DNA from 3 places in the Idiomarina sp. 29L genome. Region 3 is predicted to be linked to each of the others. Evidence: predicted binding sites of a transcription regulator. Region 3 holds the regulator's gene; each other region holds the start of a gene.
The links. The regulator sigma-54, encoded in region 3, starts transcription at its own class of promoters, with help from an activator protein. The targets are predictions, from matches to a motif close to GTTGGCACGNNNNTNGNNT.
Positions count from the first base shown of each region.

Region 1: EST55_RS07230 (DUF4168 domain-containing protein) is a predicted target of sigma-54. The motif match lies at 1,782-1,800, and genes of this name have one in related genera.
Region 2: glnA (glutamate--ammonia ligase) is a predicted target of sigma-54. The motif match lies at 1,757-1,775, and genes of this name have one in related genera.

Region 1 is NZ_SDJS01000002.1:742,065-745,350, forward strand. Features, by position in the region: gene EST55_RS07225 (acetolactate synthase large subunit) at 1-1,236, opposite strand, end outside; gene EST55_RS07230 (DUF4168 domain-containing protein) at 1,367-1,735, opposite strand; gene EST55_RS07235 (HAMP domain-containing sensor histidine kinase) at 1,905-3,286, shown strand, end outside.
Region 2 is NZ_SDJS01000005.1:122,293-125,578, forward strand. Features, by position in the region: gene typA (translational GTPase TypA) at 1-1,473, opposite strand, end outside; gene glnA (glutamate--ammonia ligase) at 1,822-3,231, shown strand.
Region 3 is NZ_SDJS01000002.1:345,712-348,997, forward strand. Features, by position in the region: gene lptA (lipopolysaccharide transport periplasmic protein LptA) at 1-405, shown strand, start outside; gene lptB (LPS export ABC transporter ATP-binding protein) at 408-1,133, shown strand; gene EST55_RS05305 (RNA polymerase factor sigma-54) at 1,155-2,615, shown strand; gene hpf (ribosome hibernation promoting factor) at 2,642-2,929, shown strand; gene ptsN (PTS IIA-like nitrogen regulatory protein PtsN) at 2,933-3,286, shown strand, end outside.

The sequences.
Region 1 (3,286 bases), 400 kb from region 3:
AGCGCCCATCGATGCTAATGCGTTATCCAGTAATACGGTATTCGGTTCGCGAGCGGGATAATTACGGGCAAACCAAATTTTATAAATGCCGTTATCCAATGCAATAACGCCATCGTCTGGCATGACTTCCCGCACGTCTTCGACTAAGCGTTGAGGTAAAATAGGGAAACGACTGTCGTCGGCACCTTCATCGGTATGATCCCGCATGTGGTCGCGAACCTTCAGCATAAAGTCAAAGTCCCAGTGCTCTTGCGGCTCAATGCCTTCTTTTAGCTGCCAAATACTATTACCAATGTCACCAATCATACTGGCGTGTGGGAAGTAGACCGAGTCTACCTGGGCGCCCTGGAAGTTGATATGAACCACTTTTCTTTCGTCGTTGACTCCGGTTTTCATCATAAACGGAGGCTTCTCGACAACATCATGACCAACATTCAGAATTAAGTCGGCCTTTTCTATTGCCCGGTGTGGGTAGTCACCGTCTGAGACTGCTGCATTACCTAACCAGCGAGGGTGATCTTCATTAATAACCCCTTTACCCATTTGCGTTGTAATAAATGGAATGCCGGTTTTATCGACAAAAGCTCTGAGCATTTTTGCGGTAATTTTTCGGTTTGCCGCAGCACCAATAAGCAGCACAGGGTGTTTCGCGTCTTTTAACAGCTGCAGAACATGACGAACCGCTTTATGCTCTGTGATAGGCCGGCGCGAGAAGCTCGGCGTTATTGGATTAGCGTTCACTTCTTCGCGCGCAATATCGTCGGATAACTCCAGGTGAGACGCACCCGGCCGCTCGTCTTCTGCACGACGAAACGCTTCCCGAACGTGGGACGGAATGCTGCTGGCGCTGATAATAGGCTGTGTGTATTTGGTAATGGGCGTCATCATATCGACAACGTCGATAATCTGAAATTGACCCTGGTGACGCTCTTTAATGGGTTTTTGGCCGGTAATAACCACCATTGGCATAGCGCCCAGTTGCGCATAGGCTACTGGCGTCACCAGGTTGGTTGCGCCAGGCCCTAACGTCGATAAACAAACGCCGGGTTTGCCCGTTAAACGACCATAAGTTGCGGCCATAAAGCCAGCGCCTTGCTCATGTCGGGTTAAAATAAGCTCAATTTTAGATTTTGAAAGAGACTCTAATAGGTCCAGATTTTCTTCCCCCGGAATGCCGAAAACGTATTCAACACCTTCGTTTTCCAGAGCTTTTACGAATAAATCGGATGCTTTCACGTCGCTGTCTCCTTGCGTTTAATTCTTTTTAGTTTAATGAGTTACGTAAAGCATAGGAGATATGATCAAAAAAATCCGCAATCAGACCAAACTGATTGCGGATTTTGTAACAGCTTTACATTAAAACGAATTAAGAGTCAGACGTTAACTCTTCTAAGCGAGCGCGTAACTCTTCATCATTCTGTGCTTGTTGAATGATCATGTTGTACTGCTGAGGCGTCAGACCCGCATCTTCAACCGCTGCAATCATTTCTTGTTGAGCAGACTGCTGAATTTTACGAGCTTCTTCCTGGTTTTCTGCATTTTGGAATTTTGCACGGTATTTTTCAGTAACACCCTGTACTTCTTCCATTGCTGAAACAAATTTAACCAGCATACCTTCCGTAATTTCCTGAGTTTGCTGTTGAGCCATGGTGTCTTGCGCTTGTTGCTGCTGTGCTATAGCGGCAGTGCTACCCAGTGCGAATACCGTAGCTAATGCGATGATTGTCTTTTGCATGATAATCTCCTTGTTGATTCTGTCAGATTAACTAACACTCTATTTAAAGCGAAGACTGTGCCAACTCTATAAGACACTGTTATTAATGTTCTTTTTATTTAAGGAGTGATCTTTAAGGCAGGCGCTTTGGAAAATGTGTATCCTGAGTACACAGCCAAAGGAGGAGAGTGTGACAAAAGTATACAGATGGCCGCTTTCTAGTTTGCAACGCCGCTTACTTGTTTACGTCGTTTTCCCTATGCTGCTTATTTCGGGCGTAGCTATCAGTGTGGGCTTACAGGTTGCTTCAGAGGAAGCTAATGATCGTTTAAAAAGCGACTTAGAGCTTTTGGGGCGCGCTATCAGCTTACCGATTAGTGATGCGTTGGTTAATAATGACTTAGATACGGTACAGGCTAACCTCGACTCTGTTTTTAGTATCGGCCGTGTTTATGGTGCATCGGTTTACAACGTTTACGGCGAGCAAGTTGCTGAGGCGGGGGTAACGGAAACGGATTTAAGTAATAGTCAGTTAGCGTTACAAACGGTGCAAACCGGAATAAAACAGGACGACTACCGACGGGTAGAAGGACGTGATGTTTTCTCACAGTTCCTTCCCATAGTGGACAGAGGCGGTCGAATTATCGGGTTATTGCAAATTAACCGCCGAGCCAGTGACTTTGATGAGTCTTTCGAAGAACTTAGTCAATATGCCTGGTTAACCTGGGGCGCTTTTGCCGTTATCACCATCGCCGTATTGGTATTCGGTCATTATCGCGGTGTGGGACGACACGTTGTCAAACTGAAAGACGCCATGCTGCAAGTGGCGGAAGGTAACCGCAACGCGCGTGTAGAGCCTGAAGGTCCCTCTGAACTGCAGGAGGTTGCTCAGGGGCTGAATCGAATGCTGGACAGTATTGAAAATGCCGAAAAGGAGCTAGAGCAGCGACGTCAGCACGAAACCTCACTTCAGCAGGCATTGCGCGAACAGGAAAAAATGGCGGCTATAGGTAGCGTCGCTAGCGGGGTCGCACACGAACTAGGGGCCCCGCTTACCGTTATCGACGGACGTGCCAGTCGGTTGCTAAGAACCCACAAAGATGAAGAAAGTCAGCGTCAGCTGCAAGCGGTGCGTGGTCAAGTGCAACGCCTAACCGGGTTGGTGAATCAGCTTCTCGCATTCTCCAGAACACCGGTTCAGCAGAGAGAAACCTTATCGCTTCAGTCTTTGGTTGAAACGGCAGTAACCAGTATTCAGTTTGAGCAAGATAAAGGCTCAGCCAAAGTCGAGCTGGGTGAGTTACCGGATGTCACGTTAAAAGTGGATAGTAAGCGGCTTGAACTGGCGCTGGTGAATGTCATGCGCAATGCGTTACAGGCAGCAAAACATAGAGTGCACTTGCATGCCGAGCTCGATAACCGCAATACCTTGAATATTATTATCGACGATGACGGTGAGGGCTTGCCGGAAAACATGAAAGAAAAAGCTCTGCACCCGTTTGAAACTAATAAACCACAAGGTAAAGGAACCGGCTTGGGGCTGACCATAGTGAAACATGTATTGAGTGATCA
Region 2 (3,286 bases), on a different contig from region 3:
GTTCACGCGCTGACCAATAGTGCCGCCTTTGTGCGGACCGTAGTGGTCAAAAGTGTGGTACATCAATCCAGTACCCGATGTCAGTGTCATGAACTCGGTCTGGAAGCCAATTAAGCCACGGCTTGGTACTTCGAAGTCAACACGGACACGACCTTTACCGTCAGGTGTCATATTGGTCATCTCGGCCTTACGTAAGCCCAGTTTTTCCATGACCGAACCCTGGTGCTGCTCTTCGATATCAACAGTCAAAGACTCATACGGTTCCATTTTCTTACCGTCTTCTTCTTTGATGATAACTTCCGGGCGAGACACAGCGAGCTCGAAACCTTCGCGGCGCATGTTTTCGATTAATACACCTAAGTGTAATTCACCACGGCCTGATACGCGGAATTTATCCGGGTTGTCCGTTTCTTCAACGCGAAGCGCTACGTTGTGAACCAGCTCTTGCTGTAAACGCTCAAGAATTTGACGTGAAGTAACGAACTTACCTTCTTTACCCGCAAACGGAGAGGTGTTGACCTGGAACGTCATGGTCACTGTTGGCTCGTCAACGCTTAGCGGCTTCATTGCCTCAGCTGCGCCAACCGCACAAACGGTATCTGAAATCTTCAGTTCGCCCAAACCGGTTATCGCACAAATGTCGCCTGCATGCGCTGATTCGGCGTCAATGCGGTCAAGGCCCAGATAATTAAAGACTTTACCAATTTTACCGCTACGCTCTTTGCCGTCAGCACCCACAATGGTTACCTGTTGGTTGACTTTCACGCTACCGCGAGTCACACGACCAATACCGATAACACCAAGGTAGCTTGAGTAATCCAGCTGTGAAATTTGCATCTGTAAGTCAGCGTCTGGGTCGGCGTCTGGGTGGCTAACTTCATTGACGATAGTTTCGAACAACGGTGTCATGTTCTCGCCAACCGTGTCCTCTTCGCGAGTCGCCCAACCGTTCAATGCCGACGCGTAAACCACTGGGAAGTCTAACTGTTCGTCGGTGGCACCTAAGTTATCGAATAAGTCGAAGACCTGATCCATGACCCAGTCAGGACGAGCGCCCGGGCGGTCGATTTTGTTGATAACAAGAATTGGGTTTAAACCGTGCTCGAATGCTTTCTGTGTGACGAAACGCGTTTGTGGCATAGGACCGTCAACAGCGTCGACCACCAGTAATACAGAGTCTGCCATAGAAAGAACGCGTTCAACTTCACCGCCAAAGTCAGCGTGCCCTGGAGTATCCAGAATGTTGATGCGGTAGTCCTGCCAGTTAACGGCTGTGTTTTTGGCCAAAATAGTAATGCCGCGTTCTTTTTCCAGATCGTTAGAGTCCATGATGCGCTCTTCAAGCTCACCACGACTTTCGAGTGTACCGGATTGCTGGAGCAACTTATCTACGAGTGTCGTCTTACCATGGTCTACGTGCGCAATAATCGCAATGTTGCGAAGCTTATTGATATCAAATGCCTGAGTTGTCATTAAGAAAGCCTGTGTTTGTCGGTAGTGAGTGTAAACCCAACCCTTCCGACGGGGGTTTATGAAAAATAGCGGCGTATTCTACCTGCTTAGACGATATTAAAAAAGACCTGATTGTTTTTTGTTCGTTATTTTTGTCGAATAAACCGCCACTCATTCTGTTCCGAATTTGTGACTGCCGGTGATCGAATGCACCCTAATGGTGCGTAATGAGCGGTAATGGTGCGCAAGTAAGTTTGCACAAAAATGACACTGAAGTAACTGATTGATTTTTAATAAAAAGTAAATTGGCACAGGCTTTGCTATACTGTGGCTGTTACTTTTTAAAGACGCTGTCTACTGGAGGACAACATGTCAGCTGATAAGATTTTCGATACCATTAAAGAAAACGACGTAAAATTCGTCGACCTACGCTTTACCGATACTAAGGGTAAAGAACAACACGTCACTATTCCGGTGTCGCAAATCGATGAAGACTTCTTCGAAGAAGGTAAAATGTTTGACGGCTCGTCAATTGCAGGCTGGAAAGGTATTAACGAATCGGACATGGTGTTAATGCCTGACAATGATTCAGCCGTACTGGATCCGTTCACTGATGAAATGACGTTAAACATTCGTTGCGACATTTTAGAGCCTGAAACACTGCAAGGTTACAGCCGTGACCCACGCTCTATCGCCAAACGTGCGGAAGAGTTCCTGCGCAGTTCTGGCATTGCCGATGAAGCTTACTTTGGTCCGGAGCCAGAGTTTTTCCTTTTCAACGATGTTCGTTTCCGTACTGATATGAGCGGCTCGTTCTATAAAATTGATGCGGATGAAGCAGAGTGGAACTCAGGTCGTGAGTACTCGGAAGGCAACATGGCTCACCGTCCGGGCGTAAAAGGCGGTTACTTCCCGGTACCACCGGTCGACTCAGCTCACGACATTCGTGGCACCATGAGTTTGGTTATGGAAGACATGGGCTTAGTGGTTGAGGCGCACCACCATGAGGTGGCGACAGCTGGTCAGAACGAGGTAGCGACCCGTTTCAACACCTTGACAACCAAAGCCGACGAGCTGCAGATTTACAAATATGTTGTGCACAATGTTGCTCATTCTTATGGCATGACAGCCACCTTTATGCCTAAGCCTTTAGTGGGCGATAACGGCTCAGGTATGCACGTACATATGTCACTGAATAAAGGCGGCGAAAACCTGTTCGCAGGCGACCAATATGCTGGCTTAAGCGAAACGGCGCTTTATTACATTGGCGGTATTGTGAAACACGCTCGTGCGATTAATGCCTTCGCTAACGCATCAACGAACTCTTATAAGCGTTTGGTGCCAGGCTTTGAAGCACCGGTGATGCTGGCTTACTCAGCGCGTAACCGTTCTGCATCCATTCGCATTCCGCTGGTGTCGAGTGCTAAAGCGCGTCGTATTGAAGTGCGTTTCCCTGACCCAAGTGCGAACCCTTACCTGTGTTTCACTGCACTGCTTATGGCTGGTCTTGACGGTATTCGTAACAAGATTCACCCGGGTGATGCAATGGACAAGGATTTATACAACTTGCCGCCAGAAGAAGCGAAAGACATTCCAACCGTTTGTCATTCGTTAGAAATGGCGCTGGAAGCATTAGATAAAGACCGTGACTTCCTGAAGCAAGGCGGTGTTATGGACGATGACATGATCGACGCTTATATTGGCCTTAAATACAACGAAGTAGAGACATTGAAGAAGACTACCCACCCGGTAGAGTTCGATATGTACTACAGCGTTTAACAACCTTTAAAGGGCGGTTTATACCGCCCTTTTTAATTGCACCAATTTGGTGCGT
Region 3 (3,286 bases):
ATAAAAAACAATAAGTTAGTACTTACTGACAATGTTGTTATCCGTCAGGGCACACTACTTATTAAGGCGGACCGACTCGAAGCCTCTGCCAGCGAAAGCGGCGAGCAGGCGGACACCTTTATTGCAGAAGGTTCACCGGCAACCTACACGCAGACCCTGGAAAACGGCAACGATATTAGCGCTCAGGCAAATAAAATAACCTACTTCCAAGTCGAACAACGTCTCGAGCTCAGCGGGGACGCGAAAATCTCTCAGGGCACAAGCAGTTCAAGCGGTGATACGATCGTCTACGACTTAGCCGCACAGACGATCTCTGCAAGCAGCTCTGATGCCGATAACGGGCGCGTAATTACGATATTTACGCCGAAAACAAAAGACGACAAAACCGACAACGAGAACCCTTAATTATGGCCACCTTACGAGTCAAACATCTTGCCAAAAGCTTTAAGCGTCGTCAGGTTGTAAAGGACGTTAGCCTGGAGGTCAGTCAGGGCCAGATTATTGGGCTCTTAGGGCCCAATGGTGCGGGGAAAACAACGACGTTTTATATGATTGTCGGCTTAATCAACAGCGACAAAGGCCAGATTTTACTAGACAAAGACGACCTAACGTCTCTGCCAATGCATGAGCGTGCTCGCCGCGGAATTGGTTATCTACCGCAAGAAGCATCGATTTTCAGAAAGCTGACCGTGCGCGATAACCTGATGGCGATATTAGAAACCCGTAAAGAGCTTTCAGCGGACGCTCGCGAAGAACAGCTCGACTCGCTTCTTGAAGAGTTCAATATTGGTCATATTGCGAACAGTCTGGGGATGAGCTTATCCGGCGGTGAGAGACGTCGTGTCGAAATTGCCCGCGCCCTTGCCGCAGAGCCCACGTTTATTCTTCTGGATGAGCCCTTTGCAGGCGTCGACCCAATTTCGGTTATCGACATTAAGAAAATTGTTGAACATTTAAAGCAGCGTGGTATTGGTGTACTTATTACAGACCACAATGTCAGAGAAACCTTGTCCGTTTGTGAGCATGCGTACATTGTTAGTCACGGAGAACTTATTGCCAGCGGAGATGCAGAAAGTATATTATCGAATCAACAGGTTAAAGATGTTTACCTCGGTGAGCAGTTCACCCTTTAACGTGATACCGGGACGATAACCATGAGACAAAGTCTGCAGCTAAAAATTGGTCAGCAACTGACCATGACGCCTCAGTTACAACAAGCGATACGCTTGCTGCAGCTTTCTTCGCTCGACTTACAGGCTGAAATTCAGGACGCGCTGGACAATAACCCGTTACTGGAAGTTGAAAGCGAACAACCTCATGACGGTGACAGCACCGACTCCCCTCATTCGTCAAATAAAGACGACAGTCAGCGTGAAACCTCCGATGTTATAAAAACTCAGGAAATGCCAGAAGACCTCCCTGTGGACAGCACATGGGATGATACCTATTCATCGTCGACTCCTGCTACCGGAGCGGCCTCAAACGGCAAATCCTACGACGGTGACTATGAGGTGTACCAAGGCTCAACGAGCGAGTCTTTGCAAGACCATCTGATTTGGCAAATGCAACTGTCGCACTTTTCTGAAGAAGACACTGCGATTGGCGAAGCCATTATCGAAGCCATTGACGACAATGGTTATTTAACAACGAATATTGAAGACATTATTGAGTCTGTGCGCTTACCCGAGGTTGGCGAAGAAGAAGTCTGCATGGTACTCAAGCGCATCCAACACTTTGACCCAGTCGGTGTCGGCGCACGTACCGTCAGCGAGTGCCTGGCGATTCAATTACGACAACTGGACGACAGCACGCCGTTTAAGCTCGCTGCTATCACTCTGGTTAGCGAGCATATGGACTTGCTGGGCAACCGAGACTTCCGCAATATCCAGAAAAAGCTCAAATTAACCGAAAATGACTTACGTGAAGTCATGCGGCTGATTCAGCAAATGCACCCGCACCCGGGCGAACAAGTTGCTCAACAAGAAGTTGAGTACGTGATTCCTGACGTTGCGGTCATGAAAAAGAATGGTCGCTGGGTGGTCGAATTAAACCCGGATAGCGTACCTAAATTAAAGGTCAATGAAGAATACGCGGCACTGAGTAAAGCGGCGAAGTCCTCGGCAGACAGTCAGTACATTAAAAACCATACACAGGAAGCGCGTTGGTTTATTAAAAGTCTGGAGAGTCGCAATGAAACGCTGTTGAAAGTTGCCAACTGTATTGTTCAGCGCCAGCAGGGCTTTTTTGAGTACGGTGAAGAGGCCATGAAACCAATGGTACTCAATGATGTCGCTGAAGCCGTGGAAATGCATGAAAGCACCATTTCACGGGTAACAACGCAGAAGTTTCTGCACTGCCCACGAGGCATTTTTGAATTAAAATACTTTTTCTCTAGCCATGTCAGTACAGAAGGTGGAGGTGAGTGTTCAAGTACCGCAATACGTGCTTTAATTAAGAAGTTAGTCGCTGCAGAAAACCGTAGCAAACCATTAAGCGACAGCAAAATCGCTGAACTGATAGCCGAGCAAGGCATCAAAGTAGCGAGGAGGACAATTGCGAAGTATCGGGAATCACTGAATATTCCCTCATCGAGTCAACGCAAGAGTCTTTTATAACTTGTAAACTGCAGAAGGAAGACGTTATGCAAATTAATCTTACTGGTCATCATATCGATATCACTGAGTCTCTACGTGAGTATGTGGACACAAAATTTGCTAAGTTAGAGCGCCATTTTGACCATATCACCAACGTTCACGTCATCCTTAATGTTGAAAAAACGAATCAAAAAGCGGAAGCTACCGTGCACCTGAACGGCGGCGAGATTTTCGCTGACTCTGTTCACGATGATATGTACGCAGCCATTGATGGTTTAATCGATAAGCTTGACCGTCAGGTTATTAAACACAAAGAAAAAATGAAAAAGCATTAGTCCATGCAAATAAGTGAGTTGTTAAGCCCCGACTGCACCAGGTGTGCAGTCGAGGGTGCAAGTAAAAAGCGGTTATTAGAAACCATTAGCCAAATTGTCGCGCCAAAACTGTCAGGCATTACTCGTCATGACATTTTTGAAAGCTTGGTTAACCGTGAACGCTTAGGAAGTACCGGTATTGGTTTAGGTATTGCTATTCCTCATGGGCGACTCGCTAAAGCCAGCCATCCGGTTGCGGTGTTATTGACGTTAGACGAGCCAATCGAGTTTGACGCGATTGATAACCAACCTGTGGACATTATTTTTGCGCTGTTAGTGCCAGAGTCAGAGCATGAAAATCATTTGCAGACATTAGCA